DNA from 2 places in the Lactobacillus sp. XV31L genome. Region 1 is predicted to be linked to the other one. Evidence: predicted binding sites of a transcription regulator. Region 1 holds the regulator's gene; the other holds the start of a gene.
What was found. The regulator NrdR, encoded in region 1, represses ribonucleotide reductase genes. The targets are predictions, from matches to a motif close to ACACNATATATNGTGT.

Region 1 (8,802 bases):
CTAGTTAGGTTATCGGCTTTAATTTCCTTGGTATTAAAAAGACACAAACTTAAAGCAGCGGCTGTTGCGTTACTAAAAAGTATTTTTTTGCCTGTACTATGTACAGCATTCTTGCTCATAAAAAGATTCCCTTCGCGATGAAATTATTAAATCATCAAAGTTATTTATTTTAACAGAACAAATATACAGTATTCTACATAAATAAGCAAGATTAGTGTCTCAATTTATAAACATGTGATTAACTGTGCAATCAAATCGTTACTGTTATTTTGGTATCAAAAAAGCGGGTCTAAAGCCCGCTTTCATTAAGATTTTTTAATATTCATCGTGCTTACCGCCATAAAGTATGCTTAAAATAACATTAATTTTTAGCAAATTGTTCTACCAAGCTTTAAAACGTTGAAACCATCTGCCACCGATTGCAACCACCAGCAACATACAACCTAAGATTTGCTGCCCAAAATTAGCAGACTCACCGGTGCCTGTCCGCGGCAACGTTTTGCTTTGGCCAGCAGGTTTATTTATTTTGGGAGCGGCTTTCTCACTTTTCTGGATTAGCTTTTGTCTTACTTGAGCTTTTTTATTTGTGCCTGTGATAGTTGTGCTTGTAATAGTTGTAACTTGCTCTTTTCCAGGTTGATTGGGATTCGCTACCGGTACAGAAACTGAATGAACTGGTTTAAGGACATAAGCAAGCCTTTTTTTGCTTTATCAACTTATGATTTCTTACCCATTCAAGACTAGTGGCTGCCCCCATTAGACATCAAAAAAGCGGGTTTTTAGCCCGCTAATATTAAACAAATTATGTGACACTTTTTGAGTTTTGTACGTTATCAATGTTTGCCTGCACTTGCAATTATCAATTTCGATAGTACATCTTCTTATAATTAAATCCTGGTACCTTACTGAACCACTTTGTGATTAGACGGTTGTATTCGCCGCTTTTTTTGATTTTGCCAATTGCTTGATTGACAGCCTGCAAAAATTCGGGCTGGTCCTTGTTAACAGCAATTCCATATGGCTCATGCGTAAAAGTGCCACCGCGAACAAACAAGCCCGGATTTTGAACTGCTATTCCATAAAGGACACTATTGTCGCTGGTTAATGCATCGCCTTGCCCAGACTTTAATGCTGAAACAGCTTGACCATAGTCTTGCATGGTCACCACTTTTGCCTTAGGGACTATCTTTTTAACCATTTCCACAGAATTATCGCCAACAATTCCAATTACAACTTTGTTGGCCAAATCATGAACATTTTTGATTGGCGAATTCTCTTTTACTAGTATGCCTTGGCCTGCTTGAAAATAAGGCTGGGAAAAACTAACGATCTTGGCTCGATCTGGCGTAATGGTCATTGTCGCAATCACAGCATCAACATTGTTATTCTTTAAGAGTGGGATTCGCGACTGGGCCGTTACCAAAGCAAACTTCGCCCTGCCTTGAGGGCCCAATATTGCTTTCGTGACAGCCTTTGCCATATCAACATCAAAGCCCTTTTCTTGGTCATCCTTAATATCAATCAGACTAAACAGTCTTTTATCGCCTTCAACTGCCCATGTAATTGTCTTGCTTTCCCGGACCTCTTTTAAGGTGGACTGGTGAGATGCGTTTTTCCCACAAGCAGTCATAAGGAAGGCACAAAGCACTACACACAGTGGCCAAACTTTCTTTTTCATGCTGCTTTCCTCGCTCGTTCAATCAAATGCTCTAAAAGCCTTTGTGGAATAATTGCCTCGTTATCTTCTGCGGCTAAAGCCAGGACTGCAAATCCATTTAAACTGATGGCAGTGGTGAATCAGGTTGACACCACCTTAATATAGAAACTAGTGCTGGCATGAAAATGATTTAACGTCTTCATCGATTTCATGGATGAATTCATCAAGACTCTTAGCCACTTCTTCTTCCGTACCGTACCGGCGAACGTTGACACCGCCATCCTGCATTTCTTTGTCACCTAAGACCAAGGTATATGGAACTTTTTGTGTTTGTGATTCACGAATCTTGTAGCCTAGCTTTTCATTACGCAGGTCAACTTCTGCCCTGAAGCCGCGCTTGTTGAGTTCAGCCTCCACATTCTTGGCATAGTCAGAATGCGCATCCAGGTTAACTGGAATCACTTGTACTTGCACTGGGGCTAGCCAAGTTGGGAATGCACCCTTGTAGATTTCAATTAGGTAAGCAATGAAGCGTTCCATTGTCCCTACAATGCCGCGGTGGATCATGACTGGACGGTGTTCTTCGCCATCTTGGCCAACATAAGACAAGTCAAAGCGCTCAGGCAACATGAAGTCGAGCTGGATTGTTGACATCGTTTCGTCTGCACCCAGGGCAGTCTTGGTTTGAATGTCAAGTTTAGGACCATAAAATGCTGCTTCACCTTCTGCTTCAACGTAGTCAAGGCCCATGTCGTCCATTGCCTTCTTGAGCATTGACTGGCTTCTTTCCCACATTTCATCATTAGCAAAATATTTTTCCGTATTTTTCGGATCGCGGTATGACAGTCTGAAGTAGTAGTCAGTAATATCAAAGTCCTTGTATACATCCATAATCAACTTCAAAATCTTGGCAAATTCTTTTTGCACTTGGTCAAGCGTAACGAAGGTGTGACCATCATTCAAAGTCATTTCCCGGACACGTTGCAGTCCAGACAAGGCACCAGACTTTTCATAACGGTGCATCATGCCCAACTCAGCAATTCGGATTGGCAATTCCCGGTAAGAGCGGATGTGGTGTTTGTATATTTGGATATGGGACGGACAGTTCATGGGACGCAATTCCAGCATCTCACCATCACCCATATCCATTGGCGGGAACATATCATCACGGTAGTGAGCCCAGTGTCCTGAAGTCTTGTAGGCGTCTAGGTTCATCAAGACTGGCGTGTAGACGTGCTTGTAGCCATCAGCAACTTCCCTATCGATGATGTAGCGCTCAACTACCCGGCGAATGGTTGCACCCTTTGGCAACCAGTATGGAAGACCAGCACCAACTTTAGGATCAACGAAGAAGAGGTCCAGGTCACGACCAATTGTCCTATGATCGCGTTCCTTAATCTCAGCCCGTCGCTTTAAGTCTGCATCGAGATCAGCCTTCTTGAAAAATGCTGTGCCAGAAATCCGTTGCAACATAGGATTGGATGACTGCCCCTGCCAATATGCACCAGCAACTGACAAGAGTGCAAATTGCTTGATCTTGCCAGTGTTGGGCAGCAACGCTTCAAAACCAAAATCAACAAAGTCGCCCAACTTGTATGCACTAACCTGATCGCCTTCTTCTTTTAGCAATGCAAGCTTAAAGGGATCATCTTTAAATATTTCTACCAATTCTGACTTAGGGAGCGAAACGGCTTCAATTTTATTGCCAGCCTTAATTTCTTTTTTAACTGCCTTTTCAAGTTCTGGCAGCTCGCCCACACCAACTTGATTTTCCTTGTCTGTGTCAACAAAGAAGCCATCAGCATCAGCTTCATGCTCACCCAAGCGCAATTCAGGGTATGCCTTCTTGGCAGCTGCTTCAAGGACAAAGGCTACAGTGGAACGAAGAACGTTCAAACCATCTTCGTCTTTATCAGTAATAATAGCAACTTGTGCATCGCGATCGATTACAAAATCAAGGGAATGCAGCTTCTTGTCAACGCGACCGGCAAGTGCAGCTTTACCCAGTGATGTAGAAATATCATGCGCAATGTCCCCAATGGTGATTGCTTGATCATAGTTACGTTTTGCGCCATCTGGCAGAATAACTGAAAAGCTCATATTTACTTACCTCCAAATAAAAAAGTCCCAGTGCAATATGCACTGGGACGTATTTAGCGTGGTTCCACCCAAAATTAAGTTAGATTGGTCCAACTTATCTCGTTACGAATTGATAGTGGAATTCACCCTGATTTAAAACTTTGTTAGTGGATGAGTGGGGTGCGTCTTCGGTGGGAACTTCCAGAATATTGTCCCTCTCTCTGTCTTGAAGCGCATCATGTTCATTCATTGAAGATAATTATACATAAAGAAAACATGAATGCAAGTCTTTTTTGACTAGTGGCGGCGGTTGACCCCAGAAACAGTTACCTCAGTTGCTAATGCCCGTACCCGTTCCATGAGACGAGCCGCCTTAACTGGATCAATGGCATTCTTAGTTTCCTTGAAGTGTTCTTCTAAGTCAGCCATTGCCAGGTTAGAAGAGAAGAAAGTGGGCAAGATATTGTCCATACGAGCTTGCAAAATCACGGCTAACACTTCATCTCGCGACCATTGGCTCAAATTTTCAGCACCAATATCATCTAAAATCAACACATCACTCTTGGCAATACGCTGAATTTCATCTGGCAGCGAATTGTCGCCAAAGTGACTAGATAGGCTGGCAATAAAGGTGGGCACATGCAGGAAGACTACTTGCTTGTTCATAGCCGCAATTTGATTTGCAAGTCCAGCCAGCATGTAGGTCTTACCGACACCAAAATCACCTGACAAATAGAGGCCTTTTTGGTGAATATCTTTAGTAAAGTTTGCCAAAAACTGGTTGATTTTTTCAAGCGCATTCAAACGCTCTGAAGTTACATCAACCTTGCTCAAGTACACAGCGTGCAATGACTGCGGCAAATTAATCAAGCGAACATGTTTTTTGATGCTCAACTCGCGATCACGAGCAATTTTACTTGCTTCAGGGACATACTGCAGGTCAATTGCATTACTGTTCAGAATCAATTGCGGCCGATAGCCTGCCGTAACCGGGTCATGCTTGTGCTGGCGCTGGCAAAACTCATAGAGGTTTGACATGCTTTTATCAATTATTTCTGGCGTAATCTTGTCCTTGTGTTCATCAATAAATTGCTGCACTTTAGGCTCAGACAAGACCTGCTGGCGAATCGTATCTTGATTTTCATTTTTGACTGCACCTGCTTTAATTTTGTCCATATAGTCACCAATAGATTGCATATCTCTCACCTATTTCAAACCAGTTTGGTCCTCTAGATTCTTAAAAAGTTTCTTCAAATCTTCTGCAGAAACATCCGTATCAGCTTCTGCCTTGTGCTTGCTCCAGTCGGTACCCTGTTCAACCCGCTTCTTCTTAGCAGGATATCGCTGGTACTTGCCCTTATTCTGCTCTCTTTTCATCATGTATTCAATGGCCTGGCTGCCATTCTTGACGCCATGCTGCAGCCAGTCGTGCAGGATCTTGTTAGCCAGACGATAAGAAACATTGGGGCCGCTCTTAAGGCAGGCATAGGTCAAAATGTTGAGCAGTTCTGCAGGAATTCCCTTTTGGTTATATAAGTCATCCAGTACCCGGTATTCACTGGCATCCACAAAGTCATGCCGGTCCGTTTTTAATTTATACAAGAACTGGCTGGGTGTTTCAGCTTGTGCCTGCTGCAGGGCCTGCTGGTCTTTGGGACTAAAGTGCGTCTTGCCCGCATCAATGCTGCCTTCAGCTTGCGTCTGTTCTTTGAGCAGCTTGCGTGTACTGTCTGCATGAATATTATTAGCAATGGTCTGTTTGACCAGTGTCATGTTTAGCTGATAGTCACCGCGCAAACATGGCAAAGCCTCATCCACAAAGTCTTGTTCAGACAGGCCATAGGTCCGCATGATACTGCGAATTGCTGCCTTGTTTTTATCAATTTCGGTCCCTGCTATCTGGTAAATTTCAAATTGCTGCTTCATGAACTCCCAATCAATATTGTCTTGGTCATTAATGTTGGCCTTATTGCTGGAAGACAGCCTGTTTTCTTGAGCAGCCTGTTTAACATCTGGTGAAGGATCAATTGCCTCTTCTTCAGGCAGGCGAAAGACCTCCATAAAAGAGGCTGACACATTCTCAGCTTCTTTGAGGCCATTGACGTAGTTCTCGTTTTTGTGACTTTCCTGGGCAAAGTCATGACTTAGCTTTTGAAAACTGGTAATTCCTACTTTTTCCTTCAATAAGCTGGCTAACAGCGCAGTGGCAAAGAAGTCGCTGCTACTGGGCACAGCTGCCAAGTGAAAAGCAAGGACCCGACCCATCACTTCATTATCAAGAATTCTGGTTTCCACCAGTCCTACAGCTTCAAGTTTGCGCAGTGCTCCAAATAATTTTTTGATATCACAATCCAGCTGCTCTTGCAACGTATATACCCCATGAGCATCTGACAACATTGCGCCGTATTCATAGTCTTCATTCAAACTGAGATAAAGTGCAAGCGCCAAGGACCCAACCAGTGGCTGGTACAACTTGACCAGGATACGCAAGTCGCGCGGTGAAATCTCAACCTTGTTAGTGATGAAAAAGGGCTGTTTGGGATTGGCCATTTCTTCCATGACTAGCTTTCCTTCTCCCGCTTGGCAATCATGTCCTCCATTGTCTTCATGAAGCTCGACATATCCTTGAATTCACGGTAAATTGAGGCAAAGCGAATGTATGCAACATCATCTAGTTCAGCCAGTTCATCCATCACGATTTGACCAATCTTCTTGGAAGAAATCTCGCTGACGCCTTGCTGTCTAATCCTGTTTTCAACGTGGTCGACTAGTTGTTCAAACTGAACGCTAGTGATTGGACGTTTTTGACCTGCGGCCATTACGCCGTGCAAGATTTTTTTGCGGTTAAAGGGCTCGCGCGTGCCATCATTTTTGATCACCAGCAGTGGTGTTGTTTCCACCCGTTCAAAAGTGGTGAAACGAAAGCCACAGTTCTCACATTCTCTGCGCCGCCTGATTGCACGATTTTCGTCGCTTGGACGTGAATCTATTACCCGTGAGGCATTTTCCCGACAATTAGGACATTCCATGTTGGTCCTCCTCTTTTAACTTTACTAACAGTTGGTGCAGTTTAATTTCCAGGTTTTCTATTGTTCCTGTATTAAAAATAACATAATCTGCTCGTTTTTGCTTTTGGCTTAATGGCATTTGACTATGGATCCGCTCAAGTGCCTCAGCTAAAGACAACTGGTCGCGCTCCATTAACCGCTTGACCTGAATATCTTCAGGCAAGGCAATTAGCAGGGTTGAATCACAGTATTGTTCACCACCTGACTCAAATAGCAGCGGAGCATCAACGATGACTAATTCCTTATTTGCCTGTCTGCTTTGCCTGATTTTAGCCTGAATTTCTTGAAAAATCAACGGATGGGTAATCTTATTCAAAATCTTCAACTGGCGTTTATCACCAAAGACCAAGTGACCAAGTCTAGCCCGATCAATTCTTCCATCTGCTTGCACAAATGTAGGCCCAAACTGCTTGACAACTGCATCATAGGCGGCACCGTCAAGGTTCAACAGGTCGTGTGCAATTTCATCGCTATCAATAATGGGGATATTGTTTTGCCTAAAAAAGCGGTCAGCTGTACTCTTGCCGCTGGCAATGCCACCAGTCAATCCTAAAACCATCGTCATTGGTATAGCACCTGGCAATGTGGGCAGTAGGTGGTTCCCCGACCCGTAACCTTGATTTTTTCTAATGGCCTGCCGCACCGCAAGCAGGGGTCGCCTTTATGACCATACACCTGCAGCATCTTTTGAAAACCACCAGTTTCACCATTGGCATCCAAGTAAGTATGGACCGTCGTCCCTCGTTCCTGGATTGCTAATGTAATTAGGGCATTGATATTGGCATGCAGCTGCTTGACCTTGTAGTTGCTGATTTTGTTGGCCAGACTCAATGGGTGAATCTTAGTTTCCCATAAAACCTCGTCCACATAGATATTGCCCAGGCCTGCAACTACCGACTGGTCCAACAAGGTGTTTTTAATATTCTTTTTCTTGTGACTGAGACCCTTGGCCAGGGCAGCGACCGTGAATTCAGGTGAATTAGGCTCCGGTCCCAACTTGCTGATGCCAGTCGTGGACCTTTCTGTGCCCGTCTTTACTAGCTGCATCCGGCCAAACTTACGCACATCGTTATACCGCAATGCAGTCTGATCATCAAAAACAAATTCCACATGATCATGTTTGCCCTTTGGCTCATCCATCTTGACCAAGCGGTACTTGCCCTCCATACGCAGGTGCGACACAATCGTCAATTGGCCGCTAAGACGAATCAAGAGGTATTTGGCATACCGGTCAATGCCTATGATTTTTTTACCTGTTACTTGCTCAGTAAATTCTGCCGGATCACTAGCAATAATCTTGGGGTACCACAACTTAACCTGGTCAATTTTTTTGCCCTTGATAAGAGGCGAAAGCGTCCGGCGAACAGTTTCAACTTCCGGCATTTCTGGCATTAATCGTTACTCCTTACTTAGCATCGAACCAATTATGACCGTACCCAGAATCAGCAACCAGTGGAATGTCGAGGTGAACGGCTGACTGCATCACTTCAGGAACAATCTTCTTAATGGTTTCCAGTTCGTCATGCGGTACATCAAAGATTAGTTCGTCATGCACTTGCACCACCATCTTGGTCTTTAGATGCAGATCATCCAGCTTCTTTTGCATGTTGATCATGGCAATCTTAATAATATCAGCCGCTGAACCTTGAATTGGTGAATTGATTGCAGTCCGTTCGGCAAATGACCGCACGTTAAAGTTCTTGGCGTGAATGTCTGGCAAATAGCGCCGCCTGTGCATAATTGTTTCGGCATAACCCTGGTCGCGAGCGACTTGAACTGCCTTGTCCATGTAGTCTTTAATCTGTGGGTACTGGTCAAAGTAATTGTCAATAAATTCTTTGGCCTGCTTACGACTGATGCCTAGATTTTTGGACAAGCCATAGTCAGAAATACCGTAGACAATCCCAAAGTTAACCGCCTTGGCCCGACGTCTCATCAACGGGGTAACCTCATCCGTTGACTTCAGCTTGAAAATTTTCATGGCAGTGTGGGCGTGAA
Region 2 (8,802 bases), on a different contig from region 1:
TTAAAGTATACTATAAATTAGGTATTTTTTGATATTAGTCATATTTTGCATTAGCCCGTGTATTGGCTGATATCCTTTCACACGTTTTTGAAATCAATATTTCCTGGGAAATAAAAAGCACTCTATAACTATGATTTTGTGGATCATCTGCCTATAATATACTTAACAATCCAACCTTAAGAGGCAACTTATGATTAACTTTTATAGAACTTTTGGCCAAAACCAACCATTCATTTATCTTTCATTGCTTTTACTTGCCGTCTTTATCTTGTTTTTGACTTTTTGGTTGAAAGAGCCCCGAAGTTTGCTAAATGGTATCCTCTTTACTTTCTTTCTTATTATGCTAGGCATTTGGCTAACTGTCATTGTCCAATCCACCCAAATCCCGGCATTAACATTGTTATATGAAATACTGCTAGTATTTTTGTTGGGAATTATTAACTTAGTAGTTATCTTTTCATGGCTGTTCTTTTTGGCAAATGCTTATGTTGTATGGAGGCATGAAAGCCATACCCTCTCTAACTTGCTTACATTATTTATTGGTCTCATAATCATACTGGCCTGGGGCATAATTCTGCTTGATCCGTTCAGCAACCTGCCGGCTTGGATCAAAACCCTAACTTATGCACCAGCAGCAATTATTGTTTATCTGCTCTTTGTCGCTTACAATTTTCTTGTCAATTTAGTTCTTTACCAGTTTGTGCCACGCCAATATAAGCAAGATTACTTGATTGTGCTTGGAGCCGGTTTAGCAAATGGTGAAACTGTCACTCCACTTCTTGCAGGACGGATCAACCGCGCTATTGAATTTGCCCAAAAGCAAGTGCTCAAGGGCCAAGCAATGCCAAAGTTAATCATGTCCGGTGGGCGAGGCAATGATGAGAAGGTTCCCGAAGCTCAAGCAATGGCAGAGTATGCGCTTGCTCGCGGTATTGATCCTGCCTACATCTTGCTTGAAACCAAATCAAAAAATACATATCAAAATATGCAATTTTCTGAGCAAATAGCTGCCTTAGACTTTGGTAGCAAAAACTTTCATGCAAAATTCTTTAGCAACAACTACCACATCTTGCGAGCAGCCTTACATGCTAAGGCTACTGGACTTAATGCCAATGGTGTTGGATCTTACACCCGTTTGTACTTTTTGCCTAATGCCATAGTCCGAGAATTTGCTGGGGTACTCCTCATTAGTAAGCGGCGTCACTTGCTAGTCATTTTAGCCATCATCTTATTTTACGCTATTTATGCTGTAATGCAGTTAATTGGGATCAGGCTATGACAGGGCAACTAAGCATACTTTAATCATAAAATTTGCCAAAATTGCCTTCTAGTACCTGTCTTAACTCTAATTAATCTAAGTAACTTATTATCTTCGAGCCCCATATTCGTGGTAAAATATTGATTATTATTTATTAAAAAAAGGAATAGTATATGCTTCAATTAAAAGATTTACGCAAGTCCTACCATGTAGGTGATACCATCACCCATGCGCTTGATGATGTTTCAATTTCGTTTCGCAACCAAGAGTTTGTTGCCATATTAGGTCCCAGTGGTTCTGGCAAAACAACCTTGTTAAATGTTATTGGCGGCCTGGACCGCTATGACACTGGTGACCTAATTATTAATGGTAAGTCTACAGAGAACTTTAAGGATACTGATTGGGATGCTTATCGCAACAACTCTGTGGGATTTGTCTTTCAAAACTATAACTTGATTTCCCACCTAACGATTATTGCTAACGTTGAATTGGGAATGAACTTATCTGGTGTTTCTGCAAGCAAACGGCATCAAAGAGCAGTCGAAGCTCTAACTCAAGTAGGACTAAAGGATCAAATTTCTAAGCGTCCCAACCAGTTGTCAGGTGGGCAAATGCAGCGTGTAGCAATTGCTCGGGCATTAGCAAACGATCCTGACATCTTGCTTTGCGATGAGCCGACAGGTGCACTTGATACTGAAACTTCCGAGCAGATCATGAAGTTAATTAAAAAACTTTCCAATGAACGCCTAGTTATTATGGTGACGCACAATCCTAAGTTGGCCAGTGAATACGCCACCCGCATCGTTAATTTTCAGGATGGCAAAATTCTCAATGATTCTAATCCGTTTACTGCTGATAATGAAGAAGATACATTCAAGCTTAAGCGAACCAAGATGTCATATTGGAACGCAATTAATCTTAGTTTTACCAATATTATGACTAAGAAAGGACGAACAACTCTAACGGCCTTTGCATCCAGCATCGGAATCATCTCAATCGCAATCGTGTTAGCCCTTTCAAACGGCTTTCAAAAGCAGATAGATACAACGATGAGCAAGGCACTAGCCAAATATCCTGTAACAATTATGCAAACTGCTACTGATATGGCCAATGTCAGTCAAAATGCAGATTCAGAAAAAAACGTGAAAAACCGTGGTTACATTATCGCCAAGAAGGATCGTCTGCAACAAGTAACTCACAAAAACAAGATTACCCAAAAATATGTTGATTACGTCAAAAAGATCAACCCAAAATACGCCAATAACATTTCCTACCAAGCTGGCATTAACCTCAACTTGCTAGCAAGAGTAGGTGGTAAAGTCAAACAAGTCCAGTTTTCACCACTGGCAACTGGAACAGGAGAAGGAAAGGAATATGCCCAAATGCAGTTTCAAAGTCCTAGTGCTGCTTTTATGGGGTCTTCCGTCTTCCCTACTGCTCTGACTAAGGATAGAAGCGATGTGGTTAAGAAAAATTACCAGTTACTATCTGGTACCTGGCCAAGCAAGGCAACTGATCTAGTTCTGGTTGTAAACAACAAAAATACGATCAGTACCAATATTTTGAACAATTTAGGCATTAAAAACAGGTCTGGGGAAAAATTGAATTATAGCAAGCTAGTTGGCATGAAATATCGAGTCGTAGCCAATGATAACTATTACCAGCAACTGCCAACTGGAATGTTTGTCCCCCAAAAGCCAAACTCAAAGATGTATGATACCAGCAATATTGAATTGCGTATTGTAAGTGTCATCCGGCCTAAGAGCAATGACTCCATGGCCCTGCTGGCAAATGGAATCGTATACAGCGACCAGCTTGCACAAAAAGTAATTAAGCAAAACAGAAATTCTACAATTGTTAGAGCACAGGAAAAAACTAACCAGAACGTGATGACTGGCCAAAGCATGGATACAAGTGCAAAAAAACAGATGTTGCAATCAGTTGGTGGGTCTACCCTGCCAGCCGGTATCATGATCTACCCTAATAATTTTGATTCTAAAGACAAAGTTGTAGAATACTTGGACAAGTGGAACAAGGGCAGGTCCAAAAAAGAACGGATTATTTACACAGACATGTCCAATGCTGTCACTTCTATTACGGGTAAACTACTAGGAGGGATTACTGCTGTATTGGTAGCTTTTGCCGCAATTTCTTTAGTTACTTCAATGATTATGATTGGTATTTTAACTTACACATCAGTTTTAGAAAGAACAAAGGAAATTGGTATTCTCAAAGCCTTAGGTGCACGTAAGAAAGACATTACTCGTGTCTTTGACGCTGAAACATTCATTTTAGGGATCTTTTCTGGCATTTTGGGAATTATTATTGCGCAACTGTTAGTTTTCCCTATCAATAGTATTCTTTATAATATCACTAACCTAAGCAACGTTGGCCAGCTCAATCCCATGCACGCACTAATTTTAGTTGCTGTTTCAACCATCTTAACGATGATCGGTGGACACCTACCCGCTCGTATGGCAACTAAAAAAGACGCAGCTACAGCCTTACGCAGCGAATAAGTTATCTATTAACCATAAAACTAAAGCCCTAATCAATGTTTCACATGAAACATTGATTAGGGCTTTTAATATCTACATTTATTAAACCATGCTGCCAAAGCAATCGATATGGTTTTCAGAAGAAACAAATTATCAAATTTATCTTAATTTGCTAGTTGACAAATTGGCATATACCAATTTATAATTAGCTTAATGAGATATGGAGGCACAGCAATGAAAATTATTATTACAGAAAACAAGGCTAGCGGTAGTGCTAAGGCCCTTAAATTGTTTAGCAACGGAATTGAAAATGGAGCAAAAGTACTCGGATTAGCTACTGGTTCTACTCCGGAAAACTTATATGAAGAATGGATCAAGAGCGATATCGACAACAGCAACTTAGTCAGTATCAACCTTGATGAGTATGTTGGCTTGAGCCCAGACAGCGACCAAAGCTATCACTACTTCATGCAGAAACGCTTATTCGACAAGAAACCATTCAAAAAGTCATATGTCCCAGATGGTCTTAAAGCAGTCAAAGATCCTCAAGGCGTATCAGCAGACTACAACCAGATTATCAAGGAAAATCCGATTGACATCCAGCTCTTGGGCTTGGGGCAAAATGGTCATATTGCATTTAACGAACCTGGTACCTCATTTGATTCAGTTACTCATGAAGTTAAACTGACACAGAATACTATCAAGGCTAACTCTCGCTTCTTCAACAATATTGATGACGTGCCTAAGTCAGCCATCTGCATGGGGATTGCCAACATCATGTCGGCTAAGCAAATTGTACTTTTGGTTTTTGGTGCAAATAAGGCTGATGCAGTTAAAAAGATGATTGAAGGTCCAGTTACTGAAGATGTTCCAGCTTCAATATTGCAAAAACACCCAAATGTTACAGCAATTATTGACCAGGATGCAGCAAGCAAGCTGGATGACAAGTATAAAAATTAAGTAAGCAACTTTACTCAAAAAGAGATGTACTAATGTGCACCTCTTTTTATTTTAACTATATTAATACGATAATGTATATTTATCAGTGCATATTGCTATGCTGCCAAATATAGCCAGTACTAGTATAGTAGTAAAAGAGAGGATGGTGGTAAGTTGAAGCGGAGTAAAAAGTGGTTATTGGTAGTTGGAATGCTGGTATTACTGCCCTTGCCAATTTATTTTTTATGGTCAACCAGCATGTTCTGGCAAAAATACCTTCATGTTAAATTACCTGCCCTAGGGAATTTGAATCCCGTATTTGCCTGGTATTTGATTGGCATCAGCGCCTTAGTTTTAGTTTTTCTGATCATTGGCCTAATTGTCACAGTATGTTGGCCCGTCCAACGCGACTTTAACCTAATTCGTAAACGTGACGGTCAAGTCAAGGTCACAAGCAAGGCAATCAATGGCTTTGTAGCCAATTCCTTAGCTGATCTACCCTATTTAACCAAGGTTAAAGTGGATTCACGACTCACTAACCGCAAAATCAGGATCAGAATCAGTGGCGATCTTGGTTCAGGTGAAAATGTAGCTGCTTTATTAGATGACTACCTTAAAGAACTGGAAAAGCAGCTAAAGCAATTGCTGGGAATTGACCAAAAGCCAAAAATCAAAATCAAGTTTGTCAATTACCACAAGCCTGCTCAGTCAAGAAGACGCGTCCAATAAAGGAGGCAGATAATGAAAGAACTTTTGCATAAATACCTCCCAGAAATAAGCGGTGCTGTAATTTGCGTGATACTGGCATTTTGTTTTCTGGGATTAGGGTTTTTTAAAACTATCTTTGTTGTTGTAATGTTGGTTTTAGGTCTTTTAGGCGGACACTACCTGCCCTTGCTAAGAGATCTCAAGCGTAAATAATTTTTAGAAAGGATCGTAATATTTATGGTACAGAGTAAAGCTAAGCAAGACATTAAAGGCGATTTAAAATATGACTCAAAGGTAATTCAAAAAATTATCGGTATTGCGCTATCAGATATTAAAGGGCTCCTAGACGTCGATGGTGGCTTCTTCTCCAATCTGGCAGATAAGATTGTCAACAACGATGATGTTACCTCAGGAGTTAATGTTGAAGTTGGAAAAAAGCAGGTTGCAGTGGACATTGAAATCGTTGCTGAATACGGTGTTGAAATCACCAAGCTATATGACCAAATTAAGCAGAAGATTTATGATAAGGTCAAAGAAATGACTGGTTTAGACACGGTTGAAGTTAACGTTACGGTTGTAGATATTAAGACCAAGAAGCAGCACGAAAAAGATTCAGTAAGTCTGCAAGATCGAATTTCTGATGTAACTCAAGATACTAAAGAAAAGATTGGTCATCAAAAAGATAAGATAGAAGACCAAAAAGACAATGATCAAAAAGATAGACGGGTTAAGTAACCTATCTGCAATAACCTAAATCTCAAAAATGCACTGAATTACTCTTCAGTGCATTTTTGCTTGTCTACTTTAACTGCTGGAATATAGCAATTTATTTACATTAAGATTATCAAAATAATTTTCTTTTAAGGTTTCACGTGTAACAAGTTTTTTCTTTGATCAACTCAAGTACAATTAATTCGCTGTCCTAGTCTTGAAATTATCTATTTATTATGTCTAATCATTAGATATACAATATCTTATATTTGCTAAAAATATTTTGCCTTGTACTATCGAAATTCGCTTGACATTTCATGTAATGTTATAATTTATTTTTTGCTTGTGTACCACTATATATCGTATTAAACTAAAAGAAGATCTATATATTGTATTTAAGAAAGAACGTGATGACAGTTATTGTTTTAAGTGGGCCAATTGGAGCCGGTAAATCCAGTTTAACCAGTATCTTAGCTGAACACTTGGGTACACAAGCCTTCTACGAAGGAGTCGATAACAACCCTGTACTCCCTCTATACTATCAGGATATGAAACGCTATACCTTTTTGCTAAACATTTATCTACTTAACCACCGTTTAGCACAAATAACGCAAGCAGTTAAAGAAAAAAATAGTGTATCTGACCGTTCAATTTATGAAGATGCTCTATTTTTTAAAATGAATGCCGAAAATGGTGTGGCTGATCCAACAGAATTTCAGATTTATGACAGTCTGCTTGAAAATATGATGGAGGATACCCCAGGCAATCCAAGCAAAAAGCCGGACCTTTTAATCTATATTCATGTTTCGCTTGATACAATGTTAAAGCGAATAGAGAGGCGAGGACGATCATTTGAGCAAATTAGTACTGATCCTAGTCTTAAGGACTACTATGCTCGCTTAATCAGCTATTATGAGCCTTGGTATCAAAGTTATGATGCTTCTCCTAAGATTAAAATTGATGGTGACCAGCTTGATTTTATTATTGATGAGACAGCCAAAAGAGAAGTATTAAACCAAATTGATGAAAAATTACGCCAAATAGGTAATTTAGAATAACGAAGAAGGAACGTGATGACAGTTATTGTTTTAAGCGGGCCAATTGGGGCCGGGAAGTCCAGTTTAACCGAAATTTTAGCCAACTATTTAGGGACTAAACCATTTTATGAAAGTGTCGATAACAACCCTGTTTTGCCGCTTTTCTACGCAGATCCTAAGAAATATGCTTTTTTGTTGCAAGTGTTTTTCCTTAATACACGTTTTCGGAGTATCAAGGATGCATTAACAGATGATAATAACGTCCTTGATCGGTCAATCTATGAAGATGCCCTCTTTTTTCAAATGAATGCCGATATTGGACGGGCAACGTCGGAAGAGGTTGATACATACTATGAGCTCTTGAACAATATGATGGGGCAACTCAAGCATATGCCCAAAAAGAATCCAGATCTGCTAGTTCACATTAACGTTTCTTATGACACCATGATCAAGCGTATTCAAAAGCGGGGACGACCATACGAGCAACTGAGCTACGATGCTACGCTAGAAGATTATTACAAGCGTTTGCTGCGCTATTACCAGCCGTGGTATGAAAAATACGATTATTCTGACAAAATGGAAATCAATGGCGATCAGCTTGACTTTATTTCAAATGAGCAAGATTTGCAAAACGTCCTGGACCAAATTGTTGCCAAACTAAAGGAAATAGGTAAACTGCCCTCTACCTGGGACAAGCCTACAAATATCAAAATAGCGCATTAACTAACTTTGTCATTTGCTAGTGCTACAAGTAAAAAAGCCGTTTTCTTGGTTTAATAGCCAAGAAAACGGCTTTTGTTTGTTCTCAAACGGCTAACTAATCCTGCTAATAAAAATCAATTCAATCCATCCAGAATAGCAGCGATTCCATCATGGTCGTTGTCCAATGTTGTAGCTGTAAATTTTGCCTTTAAATCAGCTGGAGCATTCCCCATCAAAATCGGATTTGCCACTGCTTGCAACATGGCTTCATCATTATAGTTATCACCAAAAGCCCAGCAATCAGCTTTAGCAACATCTAAAGCCTGTGCCATCACCTTAACGCCTAACCCCTTGGAGACACCCTTAACCATAATTTCAAGCAAGTTGGGAGAAGATTTAACCAAAACCAAGTCAGGGTGAAGCTGGCTTAACTCCACTAATTCATTATCGATTTCTTTGGGTTCACCCATAATCAATACCTTATGTACGCCTTTGAGTTGCCCCACCTTAGCTATAGAACTAGCTGTTGCTGCAACCTCAACAATTGTTTCTTCTTTCTTCACTAGATCAGAATTATTGCTTGGGGAATAATACCAATCGTATCCGCTATAAACGTTCCAAGCGGTGCCATTATTTTTTTGCTCAACATATGTGCAAATTGATGCTGCTTCTTGAGCAGACATAAATTTTGAATTAAGCGGACGGCCATATTCATCCAAGACCAATGCACCATTATATGCAATCATTGGACAAGATTTCATAATTTGCCCTACTGCTGTCATAATTGCCTGTGGCATCCTTGCTGAAACAGGTATAAAAACATCACCCTTGACAATCCGTTTCTGAATTGCAGAACGTGTCTTAGACGTTACACGGCGGTTTGAATTCAGTAGTGTTCCATCGATATCAGAAAAAAGCAGTTTAGCCATGTTCCCTCCTTATATGCTAG

Region 2: AC2JF7_RS01080 (deoxynucleoside kinase) is a predicted target of NrdR. The motif match lies at 6,465-6,480, and genes of this name have one in related genera.

The regions. Positions count from the first base shown of each region.
Region 1 is NZ_JBWXGC010000002.1:142,113-150,914, forward strand. It holds gene AC2JF7_RS02285 (hypothetical protein) at 1-119, opposite strand, end outside; gene AC2JF7_RS02290 (transporter substrate-binding domain-containing protein) at 860-1,678, opposite strand; gene thrS (threonine--tRNA ligase) at 1,826-3,757, opposite strand; gene dnaI (primosomal protein DnaI) at 4,034-4,933, opposite strand; gene AC2JF7_RS02305 (DnaD domain protein) at 4,943-6,295, opposite strand; gene nrdR (transcriptional regulator NrdR) at 6,298-6,765, opposite strand; gene coaE (dephospho-CoA kinase) at 6,752-7,369, opposite strand; gene mutM (bifunctional DNA-formamidopyrimidine glycosylase/DNA-(apurinic or apyrimidinic site) lyase) at 7,366-8,196, opposite strand; gene polA (DNA polymerase I) at 8,210-8,802, opposite strand, start outside.
Region 2 is NZ_JBWXGC010000001.1:226,829-235,630, forward strand. It holds gene AC2JF7_RS01050 (YdcF family protein) at 191-1,279, shown strand; gene AC2JF7_RS01055 (ABC transporter ATP-binding protein/permease) at 1,432-3,777, shown strand; gene AC2JF7_RS01060 (glucosamine-6-phosphate deaminase) at 3,991-4,716, shown strand; gene amaP (alkaline shock response membrane anchor protein AmaP) at 4,870-5,424, shown strand; gene AC2JF7_RS01070 (DUF2273 domain-containing protein) at 5,437-5,616, shown strand; gene AC2JF7_RS01075 (Asp23/Gls24 family envelope stress response protein) at 5,641-6,138, shown strand; gene AC2JF7_RS01080 (deoxynucleoside kinase) at 6,522-7,172, shown strand; gene AC2JF7_RS01085 (deoxynucleoside kinase) at 7,188-7,874, shown strand; gene AC2JF7_RS01090 (Cof-type HAD-IIB family hydrolase) at 7,988-8,782, opposite strand.